3 regions of the Streptomyces sp. R35 genome follow, and region 1 is predicted to be linked to each of the others. Evidence: riboswitches for the same ligand, from Rfam matches in the RefSeq annotation. Region 1 holds a riboswitch; each other region holds the start of a gene.
What was found. A riboswitch is a leader RNA that binds a small molecule or an ion and turns the genes downstream of it on or off. The one in region 1 is predicted to bind cyclic di-AMP.

Region 1 (4,805 bases):
GGACGTACTCATCCATCTCTTCGTCGGCCTGCACATCATCGGCATCGCCTCGCTTCTCGGCGGCTTCCTCACCCAGATGAAGGCGATGGGCCAGGGCACCGCCCGCTTCGTCCCCGCGATGCTGCATGGCGCGCTGACCATGCTGGTCACGGGCGTCGTACTGGTCGGCCTCAACCAGGCCGACGACAACACGGTCAACACCATCAAGATCGGCGTGAAGCTGGCCCTGCTGATCGTGATCCTCGGGCTCGTCTATGTGAAGCGGGACGACGAGAAGGTGGACAAGGGCCTCTTCGGGCTCGTCGGGCTGCTGACCACCGCGAACATCTTCATCGCGGTGCTCTGGACCTGATGGCCACGGCGGACGACCGCACGGCTCCCGCCGCGACGGCCAGCCACGCCGCCACCGCGATCCACAGCAGCACCTGCCCCGGCCCCTTGAGCCAGGGGACGTCGAGGGCGGTCGCGACCGACAGGGTCGCCACCGCCGTCATCCCCATCGGGAAGACGGACGCCCAGCGCCGTACGTCGTGCTGGGGTCTACGCCACACCAGCTCCGCGACGGCGAGGACGCAGTACCAGGCGAGGTCGAGCACCAGCAGCGCGACGGTCACGGCGCGCAGGACGCCCTGGTCGTCGTTGTTCCACAGGTACGGGTTCACGTGGCGCGCGGCGATGAGCTTGGCCCCGGTCAGCGCCGAGATGGCGAGCGCGCCGCCCGCGACCCAGTGGTCCCCGGCGCCCCGGGCCACCTCCCTGAGGTCGAAGTGCGCGAGCGCCACCCCGTAGAGGGCGATCCCGAGCCAGAACAGCACCAGCGCCGTATGCGCGAGCCACTCCGGGCCCACGGCCGCGGCGAGCGTGGCGCCCAGCACCGCGAGCCCCTGCGTGGCCACACACACGAGGAACACGACTCCCGTCATACGGCGCTTCCAGTGCCGTATGACGTTGAGGAGCAGCACCGGCCAGAGGACGGCCGACAGCGCGAGCAGGGCCTCGGCCGGCCCCTGCCACCCCAGTGCTGACAGCCCCGTACCGAGCACGGTGGTCGCCGCGACGGCGGTGAGCCCGGCCGGTGTGCCCGCCTCCTCCACCCACCGCTCCCGCTCCCGCACCAGCCGGACGACGAAGTCCGCGGCGAGCGCGAGCCAGCCGGCGGACGTCAGGGCCAGCGCGATGCGGGACAGGGTCTCGTAGCCGGTCAGATGCAGCCCGACCGAGATGATGCCGGTGGCCATGACGGCGGCACCGGCGGCGGGCGGCCGCTGGGCCCACCAGGTGCGGAGCGGGGAGACGGCTGCTGGCATGGGGCCGATGCTAGGGATCTTCGGGCCGGTTGCCCGCGGGGCACGCGCGCGCGTGGCCGATGACAAGCCTCACGCGCGCGTGGCCCGCAAGAACGCGTTACGCAGGACGCACCACGCTGTGGATGATCGAGGTCCCGCCGTAGTAGATCGACTCCTCGCGGACGTACGCACCCGGCTTCGGCGCGTGGATCATCATGCCGTTGCCGATGTAGAGACCCACATGGCTGACGTCGTCGTAGAAGAAGACCAGGTCGCCGGGCTGGGCGTCGGAGAGGGAGACCGTCGTGCCTGCGTTCACCTGGTCGGTTGTGACGCGCGGCAGTGTGACGCCGGCGGCCTTCCAGGCGGCCTGGGTGAGTCCGGAGCAGTCGTACGAGCCGGGGCCCGTCGCGCCCCAGACGTACGGCTTGCCGATCTGGGCGCGGGCGAAGGCGATGGCCTTGGCGGCCTTGGTGGCGTACGAGGAGTCGGTGGTGGTCGAGCTCGACGAACCGGTCGAGGTGCTCGACGACGACTCCTGCTGGGCCGCCTTCTCGGCCGCCGCCTTCGCCGCGGCCGCCTGCTGCTGTGCCAGCTCGGCCGCTTTGCGGTCGGCCTCCTCCTGCTTCTTCTTCTCGATCGCCGCGAGCCGCGCCTTCTCCTGGGCGGTCAGATCCGAGAGCAGTTCGCGGGCCGCGGAGAGCTTCTTCTGAACGTCTGCCTTGGACGTCTTGAGCGCGCTCTGCGAGGTGGTCAGCGTCTGCAGGCTCTTGGAGGCCTCCGCGCGCTTCTTCGTGGTGGCGGCCTGCTCCGTGATGTAGTCGTCGACGGCCGCCTTCTGGCGGGTGGTCAGACGGCTCATCAGCTGGGTCTGGTCGAAGTAGTCCTGCGGGTCGTCGGCGAGCAGGAGGGTCGCGGTGTCGGGGGCGGAGGCCCCGGTGCGGTACTGCGCCGCCGCGAACGAACCCAGCTCCTCGCGCGAGGTGTTGAGCTTCTCGGTGCGCTTGGCGACGTCGTCGAGGAGCCTGTCGACCTTCTTGCGCTGCTTGGAGGTCTTCTCCTTCGCCGCGTTGTACTTCTCGGTGGCCGACTCGGCCTGGTGGTAAAGGTCGTTGACCTTCTTCTCGACTTCTTCGAGGCTCGGCCTGGGCTCGGCCGAGGGCGCGGCGTTCGCCGTCTGGGAGAGCAGGGCCACCGAGGTGAGCGCCGCCGTCGCCAGGGCGGCGGGGGTCCGTATGCCTGCTACGCGCGTACCCGTAGGACGCGGTGTGCGATGCGACGCCAAGAGAGGCGACTCCTTCCGTCATCCGCCTACCGAGTTAGCTGTCGGGTTCGGGCGGGTGGTTCCGGAAGGTTTGCCCTACGGTCCTTGCCCCACAAGGCAGGTGGACCGATTCACCCCAAGGTCGGTTGGGTCCCCGGCTCCGGCTGCCGCGAGGGCGCGCCGAACTCGGCGGAGGCCGCACGGCCCGGCGATGTTCGCCGGTGCGGGTCGAACGGCCTGCCCGGCACGCTAGCCAACTCGTGTGGCCCGTGTGAAGTTTGATGTGCGATATGCCCGATACATTTTCGTGACCTTTGCCCTGGGCGTCACCCCGCGCGGTCAATCCGGAGTGATCTGTGGTGACTTGTCAGGAGTGGCGTCGTCCGCCCCGTTCCGGGCGCTACCTTCCAGCCAGTCACGGTCGGATGCCGTGGGGGTGGGTAAAGGGGGGTATGGCCATGAGGAAGCGCAAGGCATTCGTCGTCGCCACGGGAGTCGCTCTCGCAGTCACGGGAGCCGTCGCGCCCGCGAGCGCCACCGGCGGGCACGCCGCGGGCAAGCCCGTCGTCCGCGTCATCGCGACGGGCCTCGACAATCCGCGCCAGCTCTCGTACGACAACGGGCAGCTGTACGTCGCCGAGGCCGGCCGGGGCGGCAAGAAGTGCCTCGGCGGCGGGCCTGAGAGCGACGAGACCTGCATCGGCACCACGGCCGCCGTAACCAAGGTCTTCTGGGACGGCGGCGCCTGGAAGCACTACCGGGTGGTGGACGGGCTGCCCTCGGGCGCCGCCAAGGACGGTGGCTTCGCGACCGGCCTGGACGGCGTCTCCGCACTGAACGGCAGCGTCTGGGGCGTCGAGACCTGGGCCCCGCCCGAGGCCGGGGTGCCCACGGGCCCGCCCTGGAACAAGCTCGGCAAGCTGCTCTGCGTCGCCCCCGGCAAGGCGACGATCGCCGCCGACATCTCCGCCGTCGAGCTCAGGTACAACCCGCACAAGACGGCCGTCGACTCCAACCCGTACGCCGTTCTCGCGCTCGCGGACGGCCGCAAGATCGTCGCCGACGCGGCCGGGAACGACCTGGTGGCCGTCTCGCCCGACGGCAAGGCCCGCCCGTTCACCGTCTTCCCGGACCACGACAAGCACGAGTCGGTCCCGACCTCGCTGGCCCTCGGCCCCGACGGCAGCCTCTATGCAGGCGAGCTGAACGGCGAGGCCACCAAGCCCACCGCCCGCGTCTGGAAGGTCGACCCGGCCACCGGAAAGATCCTCGGCTGGAAGAGCGGCTTCGGATCGATCACCGGCATCGCCTTCAACCGGAGCGGCGATCTGTACGTCAGCCAACTGTTCGCGAGCCTGGTGACCAAGGTCGCACACGGGAAACGTACGAATGTGCGGGTGCCGTTCCCGGCGGGCGTGGCCGTGGACCCGTACGACGGCAAGGTCTATGTCTCGGCCTGGTCGATCGCCGACCGTAACGGAACGGTGCTGGAGGGCAAGAAGACGCCGGGCGGACAGCTCTGGAAGATCCTGGGCTTCTGAGCCGCGTCACCACTTCCGGTCGAGTTTTCAGGGTGGCGGCGGGCTGTCAGTGGGGCGGCCTAGACTCGGAGAGCGATGAGCAGCCTCTTTGATGACAGCTTCCTGGCGGACCTCAAGCCCTCACGGGCCCACGAGGAAGAGCCCCCGCCGCCGCCCGAGGACGATCACGTACCGGAGCCCGTTCCGGACGATCTGTTCGGCGGGAAGTTCGACGTGCCGCCGGACCGGGACGCGTACTACCGCGACGGCGCGCCCCGGCCCGCCGTGGACGCGGCGGCGCTGCTGGACGGGCTGAACGAGAACCAGCGGGCGGCCGTGGTGCACTCCGGCGCCCCGCTGCTCATCGTGGCCGGCGCGGGCTCCGGCAAGACCCGTGTGCTCACGCACCGGATCGCGTATCTGCTGGCCGAGCGCAATGTCCACCCCGGCCAGATCCTCGCGATCACCTTCACCAACAAGGCCGCGGGCGAGATGAAGGAGCGCGTCGAGCACCTCGTCGGCCCGCGCGCGGGTGCGATGTGGGTGATGACCTTCCACAGCGCGTGTGTGCGGATCCTGCGCCGCGAGAGCAAGAAGCTCGGCTTCACCTCCTCCTTCTCGATCTACGACGCCGCCGACAGCAAGCGCCTGATGGCCCTGGTCTGCCGCGACCTGGACCTCGACCCCAAGCGCTTCCCGCCGAAGTCGTTCAGCGCCAAGATCTCGAACCTGAAG
Region 2 (4,805 bases), 1.5 Mb from region 1:
AGTACGAGCAACGCGCGACCGCCCCCAACCGTCACCTCTTGGGCTAGGCCCGGCGGTTTCCTCGCCCCCGCCGCCCCTACCCGTCCCATCCCCAGGGGCTCTGCCCCTTCGACCCCCGGGGGTAGTTCGTCGGCTGCGGGCCGGTGGGGGTTGCTCGCGCAGTTCCCCGCGCCCCTAAAAGCGTCCAGGCCGCCCCCGTCTTTTGTCTTTAGGGGCGCGGGGAACTGCGCAATCTTTTAAGCGGGGCTCGGGGGGCGAGAAACCGGTGCTGGGGAACGTGGGTGCTGGGGGTCCCGCGGATGGCGTACACTGGTTTTAACGACGCGGGGTGGAGCAGCTCGGTAGCTCGCTGGGCTCATAACCCAGAGGTCGCAGGTTCAAATCCTGTCCCCGCTACTGAAGGCCAAGGGCCGGAACTCGGATTCACGAGTTCCGGCCCTTGGTGCATGCGGACCTGCGTCCCACGTCCCCCGGTCGGTCCACACCGCTCGCCCCGGCCCCTCACTCCATGAACCCTGAACGAGTGGGGCAGCAAGCAGACGAGCAGCGGACCGACAGCCCCGTACCCGTACCCGCGCCCGATCCCGCCCCGGGGGCCACCCCCGTCCCGACGGACCCGGCCCGCCGCAGGATCTCGAACGCACGGGCCTTCGTCCGGACACTTCCCGCACTGCTCATCGCCGTCGGAGCGGTCTACGACTACGTCACCCCGTCGGACTTCACCGCGGCCCCCCTCTTCACAGCCGCCCCCCTCGTGGCCGCGCCCCTCTACTCACTGCGCGGCACCGTCCTCACCGGCATCCTCGCCCTCGCCGCCGTCTTCGCGGTCCACCTCAAGCTCGACATCGTCCTGAACGTCGACTCGGTCACCGAATCGGCCACCGTGGCCACGGCCGCCGTCCTGGCCGTGCTCATCAACATCCTCGTCCGCCGCAGCGACGAACGGCTCGCCTCGGTCCGCGAGATCGCCGAGTCCGTGCAGCGCGCGGTGCTGCCGGAGCCCGAGGAGCGGATCGGCGGTCTGGAGGTCGCGGCGCGGTACGAGGCGGCGCAGGCGGACGCGTTCATCGGCGGCGATCTGTACGCAGTGCAGGACTCCCCGCACGGCGTACGGCTGGTGGTGGGCGACGTACGCGGGAAGGGGATGGGCGCGGTGGCCGCCGTAGCGGTGGTGATCGGGGCGTTCCGGGAGGCGGCCGAGCAGGAGGCGACGCTGGAGGCGGTCGCCTGCCGTCTTGAGCGGGCGCTGGCCCGCGAGGGGACCCGGCGGGACGGCCTGGACGCCTTCGAGGGGTTCACGACGGCCGTACTCGCGGAGATCCCGCACGACGCGGACGTCGTACGGATCGTCAACCGCGGCCATCCCCCGCCGCTGCTCCTGCACGCGGACGGCACGCTCGTCGCGCTCGCCACCGAGGATCCCGCGCTGCCGCTCGGCATGGGCGAGTTGGGCACCTGGCCCGACCGGGCGGTGGCGGCCGTATTCCCGCGGGGAGCCACGCTGCTCCTCCACACCGACGGCCTGTCCGAGTCCCGCGACGAGCGCGGGGAGTTCTACGATCCCGCCCCGCGTCTCGTCGGCCGCGCCTTCCCCGGGCCCGACGCTCTGCTGACCGCCCTGGCCGAGGAGGTCCGCCGGCACACGGGCGGCGCCCTGACGGACGACATGGCGCTGCTCGCCGTACGGCGTCCGGGGGAGTTGGCCGAGGGGGGTTCTTGATCGTTGTCACAAGGGGTGATCGGACGGTGTCCCTCCGCATAACAGCTGACACACCATCAGCTGAATCGACGTCGATGAAGCGTGGTCAACTCGCCCGGTTTACGCCAGTGGTGACCCCAAAGTCCTGGCCAAAAGCGTTAACGATCAGTCCGAACAGCTTGGAATCCGGTACCCGGGTCTATTAACGTTCGATAACGCAGCGCGGTCGTCCCAGCCGTCACAAGAGATGGCTCCGTGCGCACGCGCCGAATCCCGCAAGGGAACCGGGGAACCACCAACTTGGGGTGAATCGAGCGTAATCCGTCGTGGGAACACGACAGGTATACGCGCGTAGGAGACCTTCCTGCTCCGAACCCGTCAGCTAACCCGGTAGGCGAGAAGGAAGGAAAGGAGTGCGCCCACGTGGCGTCCAACCGGCCTGCCCAGCCAACCTCGTTCGCGCCGAACGACACACAGCCCTTCGGCTACGCCTACGGCAACGACGAGGGGCCTTGGGAGGAGTGGAACCCCACTGAGGATTCCGTCCGTCCCGTTCGCGGCCGGCACCGCGTCAGCAAGCAGCGCGGTGGGGGACTCGCCCGCAGCTCCACGGTTCTCGGCGTCGGCGTCATAGCCGCCGTGGGCGCGGGTGGCATGGCCACCGCGGCGCCCGGCAAGCCGCCGGTGTCGATCTCGCTGCCCGACCTGTCGTCGGTCACCGAATCCGCCAAGGCCCTGATATCCGACGGCGATTCCGCCACGCCCAAGGGCTCTTCCACCCCGCTCACCACCGCCGGCCTGACCAGCGCCGACACCGCGCAGGGCAGCACCGACGCGGGTGAGGCGCTGCGCGCCCGCATCATCCAGCAGGCCGAGTCGCAGCAGGACCAGGTCGACAGCGCGGCCCAGGAGGCCGCCGAGGCCGCCGCCGCGAAGCAGGCCGTCGCGCTCGCCGCCAAGCAGCAGGACGACGCCGAGGCCAAGGCCGCCGCCGCCAAGAAGAAGGCGGACGAGGAAGCCAGGCAGGCCGCCGAGGCCAAGCGTCTCGCCGAGCTCGCCAAGAGCTACTCGCTGCCCACCTCCTCGTACACGCTGACCGGGCGCTTCGGCGACGCCGGCTCCATGTGGTCCTCCGGCTACCACACGGGCCTCGACTTCGCCGCGCCCACCGGCACCCTGATCAAGGCGATCCACAGCGGCACCGTCACCGAGGCGGGCTGGGCGGGCGCGTACGGCTACCGCACGATCCTCACCCTCGACGACGGTACGGAGCTGTGGTTCTGCCACCAGTCGTCGATCAGCGTCAGCGTGGGGCAGAAGGTCGCCACGGGCGACGTCATCGGGCGCGTGGGCGCGACGGGCAATGTCACCGGGCCGCACCTGCACCTTGAGGTCCACCCCGACGGCGCCGCCACCGCGATCGACCCGATGGCGTGGCTGCTCAGCAAGGGGCTCAATCCCTGAGACCGGTTCCTCTTGAGGCCGGCTTCTCCTGGAGTCGGCTTCTTTTTAGGCCGGCGCCGTTCTTTTCCTGATCCCCGGCGGTCCTGACGACAACCCCCCGACGTCAGGGCTGCCGGTCCGGTTTGTCTGGAATACAGTCATCCCGTGCGGGCGTTGAAGCTGATCATGACTTCTCTCCGCAAGCTTGGCTCGTCCGACCTCGAGGTCTTCCCGCTCTCCCTGGGCGGCAACGTGTTCGGCTGGACCGCCGACGAGGCACAGTCCTTCGCCGTGCTCGACGCGTACGCGGCCGCCGGCGGCAACTTCCTCGACACCGCCGACCAGTACTCGTCGTGGATCGAGGGCAACAAGGGCGGCGAGTCCGAGACCATCATCGGCAAGTGGCTCAAGGCACGCGGGAACCGCTCCGACATCGTGGTCGCCACCAAGGTCAGCCAGCACCCCGAGTTCCCGGGGCTGTCCGGCGCCAACATCAAGGCCGCGGCCGAGGCGTCCCTGCGCCGCCTGGACACCGACCACATCGACCTCTACTACACGCACTTCGACCAGCCGGAGGTGCCGGTCGAGGAGATCATCGGTGCGCTCGACGAACTGGTGAAGGCCGGCAAGGTACGCCACATCGCCGCCTCCAACATCTCGCCCGAGCGGCTCCAGGAGTCCCTGGAGTTCTCCGACCGCGAGGGCCTCGCGCGGTACGTCGCCCTCCAGCCGCACTACAACCTCGTCTCGCGCGACACCTACGAGGGCCCGCTCCAGGATCTCGCCTCCCGCACCGGCCTCGCCGCCGTCCCGTACTTCGCGCTCGCCTCCGGCTTCCTCACCGGCAAGTACCGCCCGGGCGCGACGGTCGACTCGCCTCGCTCCGCGGGCGCGGCACGCCACCTCGACTCCGAGCGCGGTGTCCGGGTCCTGGCCGCCCTCGACGAGGTTGCCCAGGCCCACGAGGTCCCGGTGGCCACGGTCGCGCTGGCGTGGCTGGCCGCCCAGCCGACGGTCGCGGCACCGATTGCTTCGGCGCGGACGGTGGAGCAGTTGCCGGCGCTGCTGGGGGTGGCGGACCTGGTCCTGACGGACGGCGACCTCGGGAAGCTGACGGAGGCCTCGGCGTAGCAGCTCCCGGCTTTCGCGCAGTTCCCCGCGCCCCTTTTAGGGGCGCGGGGAACTGCGCGAACGGCCCCCACCGGCCCGCAGCCGACGAACCGGCCTACGGGGTCTGGGGCGGAGCCCCAGAAGGATGGGACGGGTAGGGGCGGCGGGGGCGAGGAAACTACGAGCGGTACGGGTTGTACGCGGGATACGGGGCCGCAGGTCCGTAGGGCTGGGTGTAGGGCTGGCCGTAGGTGTACGCGTAGCCGTGTACGGGCCACGGCGGGGGTACCGGGACCACCGGAGCCGTCGCCCGGGCCGCGTACGCCAGGGCCGGCCGGGCGATGTCCCGGCGGCGCCACAGCTCGTCGAGCAACTCGCGCTCCCGTACGACGAAGTCGGCCCCCGCACGCCCCCGCCGCCCCCGATGACGGAGAAACGCCAACGAGGTCGCGTACGCCTCGTACTCCGCGACCGAGCGCCCCGCGGCCTTCCCGAAGTGATGTCCCGCCCACTCACGGGCGAGCCGCCGCGCCCGCATCGACCCCAGGACGTA
Region 3 (4,805 bases), 250 kb from region 1:
CGACGAGCCCGTACCCGCCCTCCTCGAATACCTCCCGTACCGCCTCACGGACTGGACCGCGCCCCGCGACTGGCAACGCCATCCCTGGTACGCGGGCCACGGCTACGCCTCCGTCCGCGTGGACGTCCGCGGTCACGGCAACTCGGAGGGCATGCCGACGGACGAGTACTCGCAGGTGGAGCTGGCCGACGGGGTGGAGGTCGTCGACTGGCTGGCCGCCCAGCCCTGGTGCAGCGGCAAGGTCGGCATGTTCGGGATCTCCTGGGGCGGCTTCAACTCCCTCCAGATCGCGGCCCTCGCGCCCGAGCCGCTCAAGGCGATCGTCACGGTCTGCTCGACGGACGACCGCTATGACAACGACGTGCACTACATGGGAGGTTCCGTCCTCGCCGTCGACATGCACGCCTGGGCGGCCACGATGCTCGCCTTCGTCTCCCGCCCACCCGACCCGGTGCACGTGGGCGAGGTGATGTGGCGGGACATGTGGGTGAAGCGCCTGGAGGCGGTCGACCCGTTCGTCCACACCTGGCTGTCCCACCAGACCCGGGACGCGTACTGGCGCCACGGCAGCGCCTGCGAGGACTACGGCGCCATCCGCGCGGCGGTCCTGGCGGTCGGCGGCTGGCACGACCCGTACCGCGACACGGTGCTGCGCCTGGTCGAGAACCTGCCGCCCGACCGCGTACGAGGCCTGATCGGCCCCTGGTCGCACCAGTACCCGGACCGGGGCCTGCCACCGGGCCCGGCGATCGGCTTCCTCCAGGAGACCCTGCGCTGGTGGGACCACTGGCTCCGGGACAAGGACACCGGCGCCATGTCCACTCCCGTGCTCCGCTCGTACGTGATGGACGCGCACCCCCCGGCGACGACGTACCCGTCCCTGCCCGGCCGCTGGGTGGGTGACCCCGCCTGGCCCTCCCCCTCGGTGACCCCGGTCTCGTACGCGCTCCAGGGGGCGCCGGTCCTGGTCCGTTCCCCCCAGCACACGGGGGTGGACGCGGGCCGCTTCTTCCCCTTCGGGAACGACGCGGATCTGCCGCCGGACCAGCGGGAGGAGGACGCCAGATCGGCGTGCTTCGAGTTCGAAGTGCCGGAGGACACCTGGGTGTTGGGCCGTCCGGTGGTCCGGCTGCGGCTGACGTCCTCGACCCCCCGGGGTCAGGTGATCGCCCGCCTCTGCGACGTGGCCCCCGACGGAGCCTCGACACTCGTCACCCGAGGTGTGCTGAACCTGTCAGCGCGCTATGGCCGTGACCAGGCGGTTTCCTGGAAACCGGGCGCTACGGAGGACGTGGTTTTCGACCTGAACAGCATCGGTTACGCGTTCCCGGCGGGCCACCGCATCCGCCTCTCCGTCTCCTCGGCGTACTGGCCCTGGATCTGGCCCCAGCCGGGCTCGGAGGCCGGCTTCACCCTGGACCCGGCGGGCAGCACGCTGGAACTCCCGCTGCGGGCAAAGGAGTCGACGCCCTCCCTCACGTTCGAGGAACCGGAGCAGTCCGAGCCCCTGGGAGTCGTCGTCCCCGCGACGCTGGACGAACCCCGTCCGGAACGCCTGGTCGTCCATGACGTGGCCGCCGGCACCTGGCGTCTGGAGGTGGACCCGCGCTACGGCGGCACGCGCGTGTACCCCGACGGCCTCGAATTCACCGAGGACGCGCTGGAGACGTACACGATCGACGCCTCCGACCCCCTGTCGGCCCGCGCCCGCTCGACCTGGTCGGTCCGCCTCCACCGCCCGGACCTGCCCTGGGACGCGCGGGTGTCCACGACGTCCGACATCACCTGTGACGCCGAGGACTTCATCACCTCCAACGAGGTGATCTGCAAGGACGGCGACGAGGTGGTCTTCCACCGGACGTGGGAGAAGAGGATTCCCAGAACGGCGGGCTAGAGGCCCAGGGGCGCCATGGGGAACGATCGCACCATGGCGCGATCGCGGACCGGGGAATTCCTGATGGACCTCGACGAGGGCATGCTCGCGTACTTCCGTGAGATGGCCCAGGAGATGGTCACGCGCTTCGGGATCTCGCGGGCGGAGGCCGTGGCGAGGATCAACAGGGCATACGAGGGGCAGAAGTTCGAGCCGTATCCCGACCTGATGTGCCACGAGCTTCCCGAATACTGGGGCTACGGCCTCTACTTCAAGCCCAACGCGGGCCGCCTCCCCGACGACGACCCCGACACGGATCTCTCCGTGTGGGAGGTCCGCCCGGCTCCGCCGAGGCACTCCCCCGCCTGGACGCTCGAACCGTAATGACCGAGTTGCCCGTCTTGCCGCTTTAATTCCGCCCAGTCGCGTGAATTGGGTCACGCCCGGCCGGATCCCGCGCCAGAGCCCCCTCGGTGACTTCCCCCTTTGCAAAAGGCAAGTTGAGGATCGAATTCCGGATCAATCGGACGTTTCACCCTCGCCATATCCGGGCTAAAGCGATCTTCACTGCGACATCAGGTCTTGTTCCCGACATGTGCTCTCGCATACGTTCACGTCGATCCGAGCGGATCGCCGAATCCTGCCGCCGCCCGGAAACCCCACCCACCCACGCACGCACGGCAGGAGCGGGGGACCCAGGTAAGCCGCCGAACCGGAACCCCGGAACGGCTAGGGGTGAAGCCGCGTCCACAGCGCGGCCGGGCATCTCCCGCCCGAACCCGACAGCTCACCTCGCAGGCACCGGAGAGGAAAAGCGCCATGCCCGTACGAGGCAAGCACCGCCGCCCCAAGACCAGCACCCTCACCCGCGGCATGATCGCCGTCGGCACGAGCGGAGCCGCGCTCGCGCTCCCCCTCGTGAGCGCGACCGGCGCGCACGCGGCCACACCGACCCAGGTGGCACAGGTGGCACAGGTCGCGAAGACCGCCGCGGTCACGACTCCGGAGGTCCAGCTCCTCACCTACAAGGTGGCCGCCGGCGACACCCTCTCCACGATCGCGCAGAAGAACCCCACGAGCGGCGGCTGGAAGAAGCTGTACGAGGCGAACAGAGCGGTCATCGGTGCGAACCCGGCCCTGATCCGCCCGGGCCTGACGCTGACGGTGGGCACGAAGACCGTGAAGTCGACCACGTCGAGCTCGACGGCGAAGGCAATCACGACCACCCCCGCCTCCGCCACGACGTACACCAACAACCTCGACGGCTGGATCAAGCAGTCCCTGGACATCATGGCCAAGTCGGGCATTCCGGGCACCTATAACGGCATCTACCGCAACGTGATGCGCGAGTCCTCGGGCAACCCCCTGGCCATCAACAACTGGGACTCCAACGCTGTCGCCGGCACCCCCTCCAAGGGCCTCCTCCAGGTCATCGACCCGACCTTCAACGCCTACCACGTCGCCGGCACGTCGACGAACCCCTACGACCCGGTCGCGAACATCACGGCGGCCTGCAACTACGCGGCGGCGGTGTACGGCTCGATCGACAACGTCAACGGGGCCTACTGACCAGCCCTCCCCCTACCCGTCCACCAGGTACCGGTAGACCGTCGACTGCCGGGCCTGGAAACCAAGACGTTCATACAGCCGGTTCGCGGCCGGCCGATCCGGCCGGGAGGTCAGATCGACGGTCCGGGCGCCCGCTTCCCGGGCCATCCGCAGAGCTTCCTGAGTCAGCAGCGCCGCGATGCCCCGGCCGCGCGCCGCAACGTCCACAACCACGTCCTCGATGCGACCGCGCAGCCCGGACGGCACGGGAAGCAGTACCAGGGTCAGCGTGCCGACGATCTCGCCCGCCGCCCGGGCGACCAGCACCGTGTTCGCATCGCAGGACACCATCCGCTCGACCGCCTCGCGGTCGAGTGGCTTGGCGGTCGAGGACAGCTGCGGCAGCAACCGGCCGAAGGCGTCGACAAGTTCTTGACTCGCTTCCCGGATGATCTCCACCTGAACGCTCATGCGCCGGAGCGTATCGGCCGCCTCCCGGACCGCAGGGTCGCGACAGCGGGACAGAAGCGGGACGGAGGTGTCGGCGCGGCCGGGCCTAACGGCCCTCGAACAGCCGCTCCAGCACCACGGCGATCCCGTCGTCCTCGTTCGACAAGGTCACCTCGTCGGCCACCGCCTTGAGTTCCGGGTGGGCGTTGGCCATGGCGACACCGTGGGCGGCCCAGTCGAACATCGGGATGTCATTGGGCATGTCGCCGAAGGCGAGGGTGGTGGCGGGGCCGAGCCCGAGGTGTTCGGCGGCGAGGGCGAGCCCCGTCGCCTTGGTCACGCCACATGGCTGAAGTTCGACGGTGCCCGGCCCCGACATGGTGACCGTCGCCAGGGAACCCACCACTCCGCGCGCCGCCGACGCCAACTCGTCGTCGGACAAGGAGGGGTGACGGAGCAACACCTTGCTGATCGGCTCCGTCCACAGGTCGTCGCGCCGCCGCACCCGCACCGCCGGCAGCGTCGGATGCGGCATCACATACCCCGGCTCGATCAGCGTCAGTCCGTCCACGCCGTCCTGGTCCACCGCCGCGTAGAGCAGCCCGACCTCCGCCTCGATCTTGCCCAGCGCGGTCTCCGCCAGCTCCCTGTCCAGGGTCACCGACCACAGCAGACGGTCCGCCCCGGCGTCGTACAACTGCGCCCCCTGCCCGCACACCGCCAGCCCCTCGCCGCCGAGTTCGTCGAGGAGCGGTCGGACCCTCGGCGCCGGCCGTCCCGTCACCACCAGATGCCGGGCCCCCTCAGCCGTGGCTCTCGCCAACGCGGCCCGCGACCGGTCGGAGAGTGTGTCGTCGCCGCGCAGCAGCGTTCCGTCCAGGTCAGTGGCGATGAGTGAATATGCAGTCGGAGCGGCCATGATCCGAAGAATACG

Region 2: it holds a riboswitch for cyclic di-AMP, as region 1 does, so the genes downstream of both, AB5J50_RS24300 (M23 family metallopeptidase) here and AB5J50_RS30845 (NlpC/P60 family protein) in region 1, are expected to answer to the same signal.
Region 3: it holds a riboswitch for cyclic di-AMP, as region 1 does, so the genes downstream of both, AB5J50_RS29620 (transglycosylase SLT domain-containing protein) here and AB5J50_RS30845 (NlpC/P60 family protein) in region 1, are expected to answer to the same signal.

What each region holds. Positions count from the first base shown of each region.
Region 1 covers NZ_CP163440.1:6,764,346-6,769,150, forward strand. Annotated here, with positions in the region: gene AB5J50_RS30835 (hypothetical protein) at 1-352, shown strand, start outside; gene AB5J50_RS30840 (tellurite resistance/C4-dicarboxylate transporter family protein) at 330-1,307, opposite strand; gene AB5J50_RS30845 (NlpC/P60 family protein) at 1,405-2,571, opposite strand; cyclic di-AMP (ydaO/yuaA leader) riboswitch at 2,579-2,752, opposite strand; gene AB5J50_RS30850 (ScyD/ScyE family protein) at 3,009-4,091, shown strand; gene pcrA (DNA helicase PcrA) at 4,167-4,805, shown strand, end outside.
Region 2 covers NZ_CP163440.1:5,312,950-5,317,754, reverse strand. Annotated here, with positions in the region: gene AB5J50_RS24315 (dihydrofolate reductase family protein) at 1-47, shown strand, start outside; tRNA gene AB5J50_RS24310 (tRNA-Met) at 323-396, shown strand; gene AB5J50_RS24305 (PP2C family protein-serine/threonine phosphatase) at 509-1,720, shown strand; cyclic di-AMP (ydaO/yuaA leader) riboswitch at 1,954-2,111, shown strand; gene AB5J50_RS24300 (M23 family metallopeptidase) at 2,123-3,163, shown strand; gene AB5J50_RS24295 (aldo/keto reductase) at 3,329-4,273, shown strand; gene AB5J50_RS24290 (PrsW family intramembrane metalloprotease) at 4,431-4,805, opposite strand, start outside.
Region 3 covers NZ_CP163440.1:6,512,026-6,516,830, reverse strand. Annotated here, with positions in the region: gene AB5J50_RS29630 (CocE/NonD family hydrolase) at 1-1,894, shown strand, start outside; gene AB5J50_RS29625 (hypothetical protein) at 1,928-2,257, shown strand; cyclic di-AMP (ydaO/yuaA leader) riboswitch at 2,528-2,687, shown strand; gene AB5J50_RS29620 (transglycosylase SLT domain-containing protein) at 2,693-3,442, shown strand; gene AB5J50_RS29615 (GNAT family N-acetyltransferase) at 3,455-3,892, opposite strand; gene AB5J50_RS29610 (HAD family hydrolase) at 3,978-4,790, opposite strand.